One region of the Vreelandella vilamensis genome, then DNA from elsewhere that is predicted to be linked to it. Evidence: predicted binding sites of a transcription regulator. Region 1 holds the regulator's gene; each other region holds the start of a gene.
What was found. The regulator sigma-54, encoded in region 1, starts transcription at its own class of promoters, with help from an activator protein. The targets are predictions, from matches to a motif close to TGGCACNNNNNTTGCTNT.
Positions count from the first base shown of each region.

Region 2: a site for sigma-54 is predicted at 1,582-1,599, ahead of QC823_RS14440 (NCS1 family nucleobase:cation symporter-1). Genes of this name have one in related genera too.
Region 3: a site for sigma-54 is predicted at 1,834-1,851, ahead of QC823_RS14040 (urease accessory protein UreD). Genes of this name have one in related genera too.

Region 1 covers NZ_JARWAN010000004.1:88,939-93,986, forward strand. The annotation lists gene lptC (LPS export ABC transporter periplasmic protein LptC) at 1-111, shown strand, start outside; gene lptA (lipopolysaccharide transport periplasmic protein LptA) at 108-620, shown strand; gene lptB (LPS export ABC transporter ATP-binding protein) at 634-1,404, shown strand; gene QC823_RS03740 (RNA polymerase factor sigma-54) at 1,864-3,282, shown strand; gene hpf (ribosome hibernation-promoting factor, HPF/YfiA family) at 3,369-3,677, shown strand; gene QC823_RS03750 (PTS sugar transporter subunit IIA) at 3,682-4,149, shown strand; gene rapZ (RNase adapter RapZ) at 4,227-5,048, shown strand, end outside.
Region 2 covers NZ_JARWAN010000029.1:18,058-23,105, forward strand. The annotation lists gene hydA (dihydropyrimidinase) at 1-230, opposite strand, end outside; gene QC823_RS14435 (nitrilase-related carbon-nitrogen hydrolase) at 264-1,130, opposite strand; gene QC823_RS14440 (NCS1 family nucleobase:cation symporter-1) at 1,654-3,168, shown strand; gene QC823_RS14445 (LysR family transcriptional regulator) at 3,227-4,132, opposite strand; gene QC823_RS14450 (LysR family transcriptional regulator) at 4,361-5,048, opposite strand, start outside.
Region 3 covers NZ_JARWAN010000027.1:10,976-16,023, reverse strand. The annotation lists gene ureC (urease subunit alpha) at 1-217, opposite strand, end outside; gene QC823_RS14050 (urease subunit beta) at 214-534, opposite strand; gene QC823_RS14045 (urease subunit gamma) at 573-875, opposite strand; gene QC823_RS14040 (urease accessory protein UreD) at 892-1,776, opposite strand; gene urtE (urea ABC transporter ATP-binding subunit UrtE) at 1,977-2,675, opposite strand; gene urtD (urea ABC transporter ATP-binding protein UrtD) at 2,675-3,511, opposite strand; gene urtC (urea ABC transporter permease subunit UrtC) at 3,508-4,665, opposite strand; gene urtB (urea ABC transporter permease subunit UrtB) at 4,669-5,048, opposite strand, start outside.

The DNA of each region.
Region 1 (5,048 bases):
CACATGCAAGCCCAGCGCATGGAGGTATGGCTCAACCTAGACGCCTTGCGCTTAACGGGTAATGTGCGCGGCTATCATCCCGTAGTAGCCCTTGACGAGGACTCCCCATGAAAGCCAACGCTTTTCTTTATGGTTCACTGTTGGCGCTAGCGCTAGGCTTATCAGCAAGCACGGCTTACGCAGCCCCTAGCGACCCTGTTGAAGTTGAAGCTGATCAGCTAGACATTGATCAGCGCGCTGGCACTGCTGTTTATCGCGGCAATGTCGAGATTCGCCAGGGGGAAATGCAACTTCGCGGTGACCAGGTCGAAATTATACGCAATGAAGCGGGCGAGCTATCGCGTGCCACGGCCATTGGTAATCGCGCTTATATGCGACACCGCCCCGATGGACAAGAAGCACTGATGGAAGGCCACGCAAGGCGCATTGTTTATCACCTTGCTGAGCGCCGCATTGAGCTCATTGACCGCGCCGAATTGACTCAAGCAGGTGACCGCTTTACCGGTGGACGATTGGAATATTTTATTGACCGCGAAGTCGTCCAAGCTCGCTCCAACGTTGAGGGTAGCGACAACCAGCGAATTCGCATGACGCTACAGCCAGAGCAGTCGTCTGAATAGGAGAAGAAACCGGGTGTCTTTTGACGATATTACCGCGACAAGCCAGCCGCTAACACCGAGCAAAACATTAAGTGCACGCCACCTGGCCAAGAGCTACAAACGCCGCCGGGTGGTTAAGGATATCAACCTCGATATCGCACAGGGCAGTATTGTCGGGCTACTCGGTCCTAACGGTGCAGGCAAAACAACATCGTTTTATATGATCGTCGGGCTGGTGAAAGCCGATGCGGGAAAGGTCAGCATTGATGAACGGGATCTCTCCCGCGCACCCATGCATGAACGTGCAATCGCCGGCATTGGCTACCTTCCTCAAGAAGCCTCAATTTTTCGTAAGCTCTCAGTCGCCGATAACATCATGGCGATTTTAGAGACCCGCAAAGACCTCAACCATGCGGCGCGCGAAGAACACCTTGAACACTTGTTAAACGATTTTCATATCACCCATATCCGCGATAACGTAGGAATGAGTCTCTCCGGCGGAGAGCGTCGCCGAGTGGAAATTGCCCGCTCGCTTGCCACGGAACCCGCTTTTATACTGCTCGATGAACCGTTTGCCGGCGTTGATCCTATTTCCGTCGGTGACATTAAATCGATTATTCGCACGCTAAAAGCACGCAACATTGGGGTATTAATCACGGATCACAATGTGCGCGAAACGCTGGATATTTGCGATACCGCCTATATTGTTAGCGACGGCCATATTATTGCGAGCGGCTCACCGCACACGATTTTAGATAATCAAGAAGTACGTGAAGTCTATCTCGGCGATGATTTCCGCCTTTGACATCCTCTCCACCCTTCAGTGCTGGCGCGTTTCAGGATGGAGATTCCCAGGTCGTCACCTTCCTGATTTCTGCTTCAAAGACGATTGCCCGAGGGAATGGCTTGGTTATCGCCGCAAAATCCCATGGGGATTTTTACGGTGACGAACCAACGCCTATCCCCCAGGTCTCACATCGTCTCCACAGACGTATACTTCCCGAGTGCCCCTCGGTAGGTCGTGTTGACGATAGGAGTATAGCACTGTGCAAACAGACAGCAAGGGCAACCGATGGATGCTACGCTTGTATCCACTCCCTTCGCGCTTCGCGACTCAGGAAGTGATTTTACGCGCTGTCGGATAATCCCCGCATCAATCAAAATCGTGGCACGTATTTTGCAGGCGGCATGCTTATTGCTAGTTGCACACAGGTTCAACGGGCCTTAGTGTGGAGCCTTTCTCTAGTGTAGTGGTTACCTGCGAATGGTCATGAAAGCGTCCCTTCAACTGCGTGTTGGTACCCAGCTAACGATGACACCTCAACTGCAACAGGCCATCGCCCTATTGCAGCTCTCGACGCTGGAACTTCGCCAGGAAATTCAGCAAGCACTTGATGCCAATCCGATGCTCGAGCAAGAAGAGGAATTCAGCGAGCAAGCCATCATCGAGCAGAAAGAAGCTGGCTGGGAGGACAACATCCCCAGCGAACTCTCCGTGGATAGTGAATGGTCAGATACCTATCAAGACTTCAGTAGCGCATTAAGTGGGGGCAGCAATGCCCACGATTTTGAACGTGACACGCCTAACCAAAGCCTGCAAAGCCACCTGATCTGGCAGCTGGCAATGACGGATTTTAGCTCACGCGAGCAGCTTATCGCGGAAACGTTGATCGACGCCGTGGACAATAATGGCTACCTGCTGCAGCCACTTAACGAACTACGCGATGGATTACGCCACCAGCACGTGGACGGAGTTAACCAGCGTGATATCGAAAGCGTCTTGCTTCGCCTCCAGCAGTTTGAACCTACCGGTGTGTTTGCTCGCGACTTGCGCGAATGTTTGATGTTACAGCTTGCCACCGTACCCGACGATACCCCCCTTTTAATCCCGGCTCGCAGGCTAGTGCGGCAGTTTTTAGAAGCGCTCGGCCGTGACGATCGACGCCTGTTAAAACGCCGCCTAAGCCTCGATGACGAGCAGCTCGATGACGTGATACAGCTCATCAGAAGTCTTGACCCACGTCCGGGCAGCACCTTTGGCAACGCCGAAAGCGGTTATGTAATACCCGATCTGGTCATTCACCATGATGAACAAGGCTGGCATTTAACCCTCAACCCTGACGCCATGCCCCGGCTGCGCATTCAGCCCGACTACGCTAGCTTGATCAAGCGTGCCGACAAAAGCCAAGACAACCAATTTCTCAAAGAACATTTGCAAGAAGCCCGCTGGCTAATCAAAAGCCTAACAAGCCGTAATGATACTTTGCTGCGCGTAGGACGCGAGATCATTGCGCGCCAGATTGACTTTCTTGAGTACGGCGAGGAAGCCATGAAACCGCTGATCTTGGCCGATATTGCAGAAGCTGTTGAGATGCACGAATCCACGATTTCACGCGTCACAACGCAAAAATACGTGCATACGCCGCGCGGTGTGTTTGAACTAAAGTACTTCTTCTCTAGCCAAGTCAGCGGCGGTCAAGAGGGTGAAGGCCACTCCAGCACAGCAATTCGCGCACGAATCAAAAAGCTAATACAGGAAGAACCGGCGAAAAAACCCCTATCGGACAGTCGACTCGTCACGCTTTTGAGTCATGAAGATATTAACGTGGCACGTCGCACCGTCGCGAAATACCGCGAAGCCATGGGCATTCCCTCTTCGAGTGAACGACGCCGATTACGCTAGTTAATCGGAATCTGCCGTAAAGGGCTTTGCTTAATAGAAAAAAGGGTTACAATCGAAAGACAGTCCGATAGATAAGGAGTACGTCAATGCAAGTCAATATCACCGGTCATCATGTAGAACTGACTGACGCCTTGCGTGACTATGTCAACGAAAAGCTGGCTCGTGTTGAGCGCCACTATGACAATATCACAACCGTTCAGGTGACGTTGTCGGTAGAAAAAGAGCGCCAGCAAGCCGCATGCACGCTTCATGCAGCCGGTGCAGATTTGCACGCTGAAGCAACCGATATCGACATGTATGCTGCTATCGATGCTTTGGCGGATAAAATTGATCGCCAACTCGTCAAACACAAAGAAAAAGCACAGGCACGCGCCCAAGGCGCTGGTGCACGGTAAGCTAATGACATTGGAAACGATACTCCCCCCGGAGCGCGTGCTTTACGATGTCCCTGGGGGCAGCAAAAAAAGGGTGCTGGAGTTCTTCAGCACCTTTATCGCCCAAAACACGCCCAGCCTTGATAGCCAAGAAGTGTTCAGCCGCCTAATAAGCCGTGAGCGGCTTGGCAGCACGGGCATCGGTAATGGGGTAGCCATTCCTCACGCGCGCAGTCCTCACTGCACGGCACCTATTGCGAGCTTTTTGAAGTTGACCGAAGCGGTTGATTTTGATGCCATTGATGGTGACCCGGTGGACCTTGTGTTTATTCTGCTTGTACCTGAAGAGGCGGATGACACGCACCTTGCGCTACTCGGTCAAGTCGCCACGATCATGAACGACGTCGATACCCGCACCCAACTTCGCAAAGCAGGCAGCCAACGAGAACTTCTCGACTTAATTAGCGAAAAAATACGCGCTCATTCAACGTAAGCGAGCATTTTTGCTGTGTACCTCAGCAAAAAAATGTTCTGACCCTATCTTGTTCTGCCCCCATAAAGGGACACTCTATGCAACTGGTCGTTATCAGTGGTCGCTCAGGCTCAGGTAAATCGATTGCCCTTCAGGCTCTGGAAGATCTTGGCTACTATGCGATAGATAATCTACCGGCCGTTTTGCTCGGCTCTCTGGTGGATGAAATCCGCGATCAGGGTGAACAAGCTCGTATAGCTGTCAGCATTGATGTTCGCAACTTGCCTGGCGCACTTGAGCAGCTCCCACGTTTACTCGCTGAGTTAGAGCAGCGCGGCATCCACTTTCAGGTGGTCTTTCTTACCACCGATGCCAGGATTCTCCTTGAGCGCTATTCCGCCACCCGCCGACGCCATCCGCTAACGCGCAACAGCGAGCTAACGCTTGAAGAAGCGATCGTAAAAGAAGAAGAGGCGTTAAGCGAAGTACGCGACTTAGCCGATCTCACCATAGATACATCGCGCCTCTCGGCTCACGATTTACGCCAGCGAATCACCGACCAAGTGGCCCATCACCAGCCTGACCAACTTACCATTACGTTTGAATCGTTTGGGTATAAACGCGGCGTTCCGCTTGATGCAGATCTCGTGTTTGATGTGCGCTGTCTGCCTAATCCCTATTGGGACCCCGCATTGCGCCAATCAAACGGACGCGATGACGATATTCAAGCCTTTTTAAGCACCTACCCTATCGTAGAGGCCATGTGCCAAGATATCCATGATTGGATAATTCGTTGGCTACCTGCTTACCAAAGTAGCCAACGCAGCTATATGACAATTGCGATCGGCTGCACGGGTGGTCAGCACCGTTCTGTCTACTTGGCCGAGCAGCTTGCCCAGCGCATAATCGCCACTACCGGC
Region 2 (5,048 bases), on a different contig from region 1:
GTGTAAAAATCCTCACTGGCCACCGCGCCCATAAACGGCATCTGCATGTGAGTATGCGGATCGATACCGCCGGGCATCACCAGCTGGTCGCTGGCATCGACAATCTCGCAATCGGCTGGAACATCTAAATCGGTGCCGATGGCGTGAATTTTACCGTCAACACACAGCACATCGGCGCGGTAGGTATCGGCATGGGTGACGACGGTGCCGCCTTTGATCAATAGGCTCATGGTTTGCTCCTGAGTAGCGTTGACTGAGAGGGCTTATTCGCCGTCGGTGAGACGGGTGTAGGTCTCGGGGCGACGGTCGCGGAAGAACTGCCAGTTGTTGCGTACCTCCCGCACCATGTCTAAGTCGATCTCATGCACCAGCAGCTCGTCTTCAGTTTCGCTTGCCTGAGCTTCGATTTTGCCGCGTGGGTTCACGATGTAACTGGAGCCGTAGAAATCACCGATATTCCACGGTGCTTCGGTTCCCACGCGATTGATTGCGGCGATGAAGCAACCGTTAGCCGCCGCGGAAGCAGGCTGCTCAAGTTCCCATAAATATTGGGAAAGCCCTGCCACTGTCGCGGAAGGGTTGAAAATCACCTCGGCACCGTTGAGCGCCAATGCTCGCCAACCTTCTGGGAAGTGGCGGTCGTAGCAGATATACACACCGATTTTGCCGTAGGCGGTATCAAATACCGGCCAGTTGGATTTGCCCGGTTTAAAGAAGAATTTTTCCCAAAAACCAGCCACTTGAGGGATATGTGTTTTATGGTATTTGCCCAGGTAGCTGCCATCGGCATCAAACACCGCAGCGGTGTTGTAGTAAATGCCGGTTTCGGTCTCTTCATAGATGGGAACGATGATTACCATGCGGTGCTTGGCTGCCAGCTTCTGCATCATCTGGCAGGTCGGGCCTTCCGGTACACTCTCAGCGGCGGCGTACCATTTACCGTCCTGGCTGGGACAAAAGTAGGGTTGATTAAATACTTCCTGAAAGCAAAGCACCTGCACGCCCTGTTCCGCCGCTTTCTCAATCATCGGTAGGTGTGCTTCGTTCATGGCGTCACGAATCGCTACGGGTTCCAAGTCAGTGCTGGTTTTTAGGCCCATTTGAATCAGGCCGATTTTCATCTTTTGCATACAATTTTTCCTCTTATCTTAACGAGACATCAATTTTTAATTGGGTTTGAGCGCCACCTATAAAGCTGACAGATAAGACAGCTTTTATTAAAAATAGCGCTTAACGTTTGAGCTTAGCAAGAGGATAAAGATTATTTTTTGATTGCTTTGCAATGCATTGAATTATAAGAACTTTTATTTCGGTGCCGTTGTTTTTCACTATTTTGGTGACGGCTTGTTTCATTTTGGTGCTTTTATTTTATTCATTTAAATCAATAAGTTAATTAATTAAAAAAGAGGTTTCATTGATTAAAAATGCTTAAAATTGGTGCAAATATTTTTTAATTGAAATTTATTTTGTCGCACTTATCTTTTTTCAGAATTCGATGAGCAGCTATAAAGCCAACTGGAAAATTCCTGTCCTTGAAGACAGCTTTTTTATCAATAAGTTAAGTGTTGATGCCGTAACTTTAGGCATGCTTATTGCTTAGCAATTTCAGTAACCGTGAGATTTTCTGATAAACGCATTGCTGAGGAGGCAAGCATGACCAAAACAACGTCTCAAATGGTAGATCGAGAAGGGCTAGTAGAGCTGGAGGTGGGCGACGATGTTCGCAACAGTGCACGTTTTAATCAGGACATTGCGCCGACCCAAGCGCGCGAACGCACCTGGAGCAAATGGAATATCGCTGCGCTTTGGGTGGGCATGGCAATTTGCGTGCCGACTTATACGTTGGGAGGTGTATTAACCGCTTATTTTGGCCTAAGTGTAGGGGAGGCGCTGTTCGCCATTTTCTTGGCCAACGTCATTGTGCTATTGCCACTGACATTAAATGCTTTTCCTGGCACGAAGTTTGGTATTCCTTTTCCCGTGGTATTGCGCTCGTCGTTTGGTATTTTGGGTTCCAACGTACCGTGTTTGGTGCGCGCGCTGGTAGGCTGCGGATGGTTTGGTATTCAAACCATGTTTGGCGGTCTGGCTATTCATTTGCTGCTTTCAGAACTTATACCGGCGTGGGCCGCACTGGGTGGTGTGGGCGAAGTAATTGGCTTCTTTGTCTTCGGCGCGATGAATCTTTATGTGGTGATTCGTGGTGCAGAGTCGATCAAGTGGTTAGAAACCTTGGCCGCGCCGCTGTTATTGGCGGTGGGTATTGGCTTGATGGTGTGGGCATGGCCCCACACCTCAATGACAGAGCTTCTGGCACAGCCACCATCGCGTCCTGAAGGTGCCTCTGTGTATGGTTATTTTTTTGCTGGTCTCACCGCAATGGTCGGCTTCTGGGCCACTTTGTCGCTTAATATTCCAGATTTTAGCCGCTTTGCCAAAAGCCAGAAGGACCAAATTGTAGGTCAAGTAATTGGTTTGCCGCTGACGATGTTTTTCTTTGCGTCGCTGGGAGTGGTGATGACTGCAGCATCCGAGACCCTCGTCGGGCAAACCGTGGCTGACCCGGTTCGGCTTATTGGTTTTATCGACAATCCATTTTGGGTCGTGCTGGCGATGCTACTGATTATTATCGCCACGATCTCGACCAATACCGCATCGAATATTGTATCGCCGACCAACGACTTTCAGAACATTGCGCCTAAGATAATTAATCAAACTCGCGGCGTACTAATGACCGGAGCCGTAGGGGTGTTGTTAATGGGCTATGACCTACTTCAAAAAGCAGGCTTGATCCCTCCGGGGGTATCGCTTGAACAGATGTATTCCAATTGGCTGCTCGGCTATTCAAGCTTACTCGGCCCAATTGCAGGCATTATGGCGGTAGATTACTTTTTGATAAAAAAGCAGCGTTTGAATCTCTCTAGCCTGTATTTGGATAATCAAGATTATTCCGCTGTGAATAATGCAGGGTTTATTGCCTTTGTTGTACCAGTAGCGCTCACATTACTATCACTCGTAACGGGCACCATGAATTGGTTTTACGATTACGGCTGGTTTACGGGCTCTGCGTTAGGTGCCATCGTGTATTACGTGGCGAGTCAGGTTTTGGCAACTTCGCCTGTGGTAGGGCCAGTAGCAGCGAAAGCGGCTGATGAACAACTACTCTAATCTAAACCGTTGACTGTAACGCCCGGCCTTGCGCCGGGCGTTTCATGACTGCACGAACTTATGCCGTGGCAGCAATGAAGTGTAAAAATGCATCCACTACACGATTGGGACGACGATCATGGCGAGTAATGAGCATAAAAGGAATACGGTAATGATAGTTGTTAACATGTAAAGCTCGCATCTTACCTGCTGCAACCCACTGGGCGGCAACATGTTCGGGCAAAAATCCTATAAAACGCCCGGTAAGAATTAAAAAAGCTATGCCTTCACGGTCTGAAGCAGAAGCCCGTAAATTTAAGTCGGCGTATACTTCACGCACGTTATTCGGCAGGGGGTAGCGAGGTTTAATAGCGGGATAACTTGCAATCTCTGACGCCGTTAAACGCTCATCACTAATAGGGAAAAGAGGATGTCCTGCAGCACAGTATAAGTAGGAAGGCTCATCGTACAAAAGACGTGTTGCCAAGCTAGTTGGCAGGTTAACAGAGGGCACGACGCCAACGTGTAAATGGCCATCCATTACCCCACGTATTACAGCATCCGATGGCTCCATATGAATATTAACGATCACCTCGTGATGAGGCGCTGTTAATTCAGCCAATGCATCAGTGACGTGCATAGCCGGTAAAGAAACTAAATTATCGGTAATACCAATGTTAAGTTCGCCTTTAATAGTGTGATGCAAGGCGTTAACGTCGCTCTTAAACGTCTCCAGCGCCGTAAGTAACGTAAGGCCCGCCTGATAAATTTCTTTACCCTCTTCGGTTAAGCTAAACCCGCCTCTTCCCCGCTGGCAGAGTGAAAAGCCTAATCGTTCCTCAAGGTCCTTCATGTATTGACTAATAGCAGAGCGGCTGATGCCGAGAGTGGTCTCAGCTGCTGTGAAACCGCCACACTCCACTACCGTTTGGAAAATTCGTATCAAACGTATGTCGTAGTCGCTCACCTGGCCAAGTGAAGGCAAGAAAACTCCCTAATTTTTACCTTAATTAAAAGAAATAATACTGTAGCGGTCTTTTGTGGTTTTTCCCACTCTTACTGGTGTAGGTGTTTGACGAGGAGCTCAGCCAAATAATGGCACTATCATCGCCGTGATGAATAAAGCTGGTCCTTGGATAAAACGATTCAACATTTTTTGCCAGTAAAAGCGATGATGGACAGAATAACAATCACCATAAGAAGTAGCTTCATTTCATTCATTACTATCCACTAGGTGTGATTGTTGCCAAAGCCTGGATACGAGCTCTTGAATAAAGGTACGTACTATAAGAGAAGGACGCCGACCTGCACGAGTAACAACACAAAAAGGAGAGGCGATTTCTACTTGATCAGGCAGGAGCGCTTTGAGTTCACCACGTTCAACCCAATGATTTGCATAGTAATGGGGTAAATTTCCAATAAAATGGCCGCTCAATATCATCAACGCCTGGGCCTCCATGTTGGAGGCATTGGCGCCAACCTGAGCATAGGGAAAGCTCTTAAGCTCTTGAAGATTGGCGTAAGGCCTTACCACGAAAGGATGCTGACTCACTTCCTCCGCCGTGAGTTGTTGACTGTCGCGTTTAAATAGCGGATGGCGTTTTGCGCAATAGATGCCATGCATCTCGGTATAGACCTTGCGATTCTGCAACCCTTCCATTTGGGCAGTTTCAGGCAAGATCCCGAGCTGCACCTCCCCGTTGGCTATTTCACCGATCAAACGGTCAGGGCTATTCACATTGATATTCAGTCGTGCCTTGGGGTTTTTGCGTAAAAACTCACCAATGACGCCTTGCAGATCAAGGTCTACATCCATAATCGTGTTATCGACTACACCTAAGCGCAGGGTGCCATAGACAGAACTACGTAGCTCACTCATCTCACTGTCAAAATCATCGACC
Region 3 (5,048 bases), on a different contig from region 1:
TCACCGTGTCCATCACGCTGTTGTCGCTACGCTGGCTTTGGCCCATGCCGTCGCGGATCACCTTGCCGCCGCCGAATTTCACTTCATCGCCGTAGTGAGTGGCGTCTTTTTCGACTTCAATCCACAGCTCGGTGTCGCCCAGCCGTACGCGGTCGCCTACCGTGGGGCCGTACATGTCGGCGTAGGCCTGCCGACTGATCTTATTAACCGGTTTCATTGCTTACCTCCATCGAGCGCACCCATCACCTCGCCGCGAAAGCCATAGATATGACGCCGGCCCACAAACGGGATCAGCGTGACCTCGCGGGTTTGGCCGGGCTCAAAGCGAATCGCCGTGCCCGCCGCGACGTCCAGGCGGTAACCACGTGACGTGTCACGGTCAAACACCAGCGCTGGGTTAGCTTCGGCAAAATGATAGTGCGACCCCACCTGAATCGGCCGGTCACCGGTATTGGCCACCTCGACGCTGATACACTCACGCCCCACGCACAGCTCGATATCGCCGTCTTTTAACTGATACTGTCCTGGAATCATTGGGCCGGGAATCATGGCAGCCTCCTGGTTGCTGATAACTAGTTGATCGGGGTGTGGACGGTGACCAGCTTGGTGCCGTCGGGGAAGGTGGCTTCCACCTGTACCTCGTCGACCATCTCGGCCACCCCTTCCATTACGTCATCGCGACCCAGGATCTCGCGGCCGTAGCTCATCAGGTCCGCCACGCTGCGACCGTCGCGGGCACCTTCCATGATTTCGAAGCTGATCAGCGCGACCGCCTCGGGGTAATTGAGCTTCAACCCGCGCGCTTTACGGCGCTCGGCAAGCTGGGCGGCGGAAAACAGCAGCAGCTTGTCTTTGTCTCTCGGGGTCAGTTCCATGGTGTCTCCTTGAAAATCAGGTCAGCCAGATACGCGGCGTATGCGCGGCGCGTTCGATCCAACGGGGGCGCAGCAGATGCCAGGCCTGCTCGCAAATCGCCCAGGCTTCATTGCGTGAGTTGCCCAGGTAGCGCAGTAACAGCACGCCGTGGCGTACGGTGACGGCCCAGCGTGGGGTGTCGGGAAGCGCTTCGCGCAGGGCCTCGAGGGCACCCGCCGCATCGGCTATGCCCACTGCCCAGAGCGTCGCTTGTACCGTCGCACCGCCCTGCCCCCAGCGCCCGGTAAAGCGCGGGTGCAAAGGATCGAGCGGCTGGCGTTCCAGCCACAGCGGCTTGCCGTCGAGCGTCAAGCGGAAGTGCTGCTCGATACGCCCGGAAACATAGGGTAATTCGCTTGCCGGACGGCCCAGCGCCATCACCTCCCAGCCCAGGCAGCGCGCACTGCCGTGCAAATCAATCGAGGTACGCTGCTCGCCGCGCGAGCCGTCAAAGGCAAGGGTCTCCTGGGGCAGCCATTCAAGGGCCCCGCCGTCTTCAACGCTCAGTTGGGTGTGCTGGGTCCAGGCAACGCCCTGGCTGTCGGCTTTATAGAGCTTATTGGCGGCTGGCGTCGTCAATAGCGCGTGGGCGCCGCTTTCCACATGGGCCTGAATGGTCAGCGCATCGCCACTTACCAGCCCACCCGGCGGGTGCAGCAGGTAAACGTGGCAGGCCTCACCGCGGCCTTCCGGGTAAAACGGGCGCTGCACCCGCAGCGGGCCATGGTGGCGCGCGCGCATCATCCGGGTAGCGCCATGGCGCTGAGCGAAGGTGAGAGTAAGCGCCGCCGCCCAGTGCCGTTCACGGTCGAAACGGTGGCCGGACAGGGAAGACGGTAGGGCCGTAACGCACTGATTCATCGCAAGCTCGCAGAAGTGGCCAAAATAGCGTGGCTATCGAAACAAGATGCTTTGTAAGCAGCAAGCGCTGTACCAAAATGGTGAATTTAATATTTTTATCTTTATTTTCAGCCTGTTGAACACTAAAAATAAACAGCAGAAAAAGGCTCAGCGCACCACGTTGGCGCGCCGAGAAAAGGAATGCGCACGGTTTTGGGGCCCTACACCGTCAGGTGCTGTTTGATCAGCTCATCCGAGAGCTCGCCAATGTCGCCTTTGGCAACCGGCCGGCCACGGTCCATGATCACAAATTGGTCAGCGTATTTACGCGCGAACGGCAGCTTCTGCTCGACCAGTAACACGGTGAGGCCGTCTTCCTTGATTAGCCGGCGGATCACCTGGCCGATCTGGGCGACGATATTGGGTTGAATACCCTCCCCCGGCTCGTCGAGAATCAAAAGCTTGGGCTCGATCACCAGCGCGCGGCCGATGGCGAGCTGCTGCTGTTGCCCACCGGATAAGTCACCGCCGCGGCGATGCCTCATCTCTTCGAGCACGGGAAAAAGCTCATAGATGCGTTCGGGGATTTTTTTCACTCCATCACCGCGGGCAGCAAGCCCCGTGCGCAGGTTTTCTTCCACCGTGAGCAGCGGGAAAATCTGCCGCCCCTGGGGCACGTAACCGATCCCCAGTCGCGAGCGCGCCTCGATGGGCTTTTTCGTCAGGGCAATATCGTCTGCATAGCGAATGCTGCCGGATGCCACCGCCACTTCGCCCATGATCGCTTTCATCAGCGTGGTTTTCCCCACCCCATTGCGCCCCATTACGCAGGTACACTGCCCCTTGGGCACATCCAGATCCAAGTCCCAGAGCGTATGGCTCTCGCCGTAGAACTGATTGAGCTTTTCTATCGCGAGCATCAGGCGGCCTCCTCGTCATCAGCACCCAAATATACTTCAACCACCTTCGGGTCGCTTGAGACCTGATCCATGCTGCCCTCGGCCAGCACGCTGCCTTGGTGCAGTACCGTCACCTGACGCGCAATCGAGCGCACAAAGCCCATGTCGTGCTCGACCACCACCACCGACTGCTGGCCCGCCAGCCCGGTTAATAGCTCGGCGGTGCGCTCCATCTCCTGTTCGGTCATGCCCGCCACGGGTTCATCCACCAGCAACAGGCGCGGGCGCTGCATCAACAGCATACCGATCTCCAACCACTGCTTCTGGCCGTGGGAGAGAATGCCCGCAGGCTGGTGGCGCAGCTCAGTCAGGCCAATCGTTTCCAGCACTTCGTCGATGCGGTCTTTAATTTCGCCGGTCATGCGGGCGGTAAGCGTGGGGAAAATGCGCTTGTCGGCGGCCATCGCCAATTCCAGGTTGTGAAACACCGAAAGCGCTTCAAACACGGTGGGTTTTTGGAACTTGCGCCCGATACCCAGGCTGGCAATCTCCGGCTCGTTCATAGTGAGCAGGTTATGGCGGCTGCCGAACCAAACACTGCCTTCGGTGGGCCGCGTTTTGCCGGTGATGATATCCATCATGGTAGTCTTGCCCGCGCCGTTGGGGCCGATGATGCAGCGCAGCTCGCCATCGTCGATGGTGAGGTTGAGGTTGTTGATCGCCTTGAAGCCATCGAAGCTTACGGTCACATCTTCCAGGTACAGAATCGGGCCGTGGCGCACGTCCACCGGGGAGGTCGGCGGCGCCAGAAAATCAAACACCCGCTCACGATCAGCCAGGGAATCTAACAAACTCATACGGTTGCCTCCTGGGGTTTCGCGCTATCGTCTGGATCATTGCGTTTACGCTTGACGCGGTAGGCCAAAAGCCCCGCCACCCCCTTGGGTAAAAAGACCGTGACCAGCACGAACATGGCACCGAGTGCGAATAGCCAGGCATCGGGCATCACCCCGGTGAACACGGTTTTGGCGTAGTTCACCAACAGCGCCCCGATCACCGCGCCATAGAGCGTGGCGCGACCGCCCAGCGCCACCCACAGCACGATTTCGATAGAGAAAATCGGCGAGAACTCGCTAGGGTTGATAATTCCCACCTGGGGCACATAGAGCGCGCCGGCCAGGCCTGCGAGCATCGCGGAGACCACGAACACAAACAGCTGAAAACGCTCAACGCGGTAGCCGAGAAAACGCGTGCGCGCCTCGGCGTCGCGGGTCGCCACGCTCACTCGGCCAAGCTTGCTGGTGACAATCGCCCGGCATAATAGATACCCCAACGCCAGCGCCACGCCGGTGGCGAGGAAAAGCCCCAGGCGCGTGGTATCGGTGCGCAAATCAAAGCCCAGCAACTCACGAAAATCGGTCAACCCGTTGTTACCGCCAAAGCCCATCTCGTTGCGGAAGAACGCCAGCATCAGTGCGAACGTCAGCGCCTGGGTGATGATCGACAGATACACCCCGGTCACCCGTGAGCGAAAGGCGAGAAAACCGAATACCAGCGCCAATAGCCCCGGCGCCACCAGCACCATCACAAAGGCAAACCAGGCCATATCAAAGCCAAGCCAGTACCACGGCAGGCTATCCCAGTTGAGAAAGACCATAAAATCCGGCAGCACCGGGTCGCCGTAGGTGCCGCGATCGCCGATCTGGCGCATCAAATACATGCCCATGGCGTAGCCACCGATGGCGAAAAAAGCGCCGTGCCCGAGACTTAAAATGCCCAAGTAGCCCCACACCAAATCCACCGACACGGCGAGCAGCGCGTAGCTTAAGTACTTGCCGAATAGATTTACGGTATAGGCGGTGACGTGCAGCGGATGGCCCTGCGGCACCGCCAGGTGCAGCACGGTCACCAGCAAGAGTGCGGCAAACAGCACGCCGAGAAATAGCTGTGTGGCCCGTTCCCGAAACGGGCGTGTGAGCCAAAAGCGCTGGGAGGTGTCTATAGAGTGCATCGGTTAACCCTCCGCTGCGCGGCCCTTTTGCGGGAAGAGTCCCCGCGGGCGCTTCTGAATAAACAGGATGATGAACACCAGCACGATGATTTTCGCCAGCACCGCACCGGCCCAGGGTTCTAGCACCTGGTTGATGACACCAAGCGAAAGCCCTGCTACCAGCGTGCCCCACAGATTGCCCACACCGCCGAATACCACCACCATGAACGAATCGATGATGTAGTTCTGGCCCAGGTTGGGGCCGACGTTGGTCAGCTGGGAAAGCGCCACGCCCGCAAGCCCGGCCACGCCGGAACCCAGCGCAAAGGTCATGATATCGACGCGGGTGGCGCGAATGCCCATCGAGCGCGCCATGGCGCGATTTTGCGTCACCGCGCGCACTT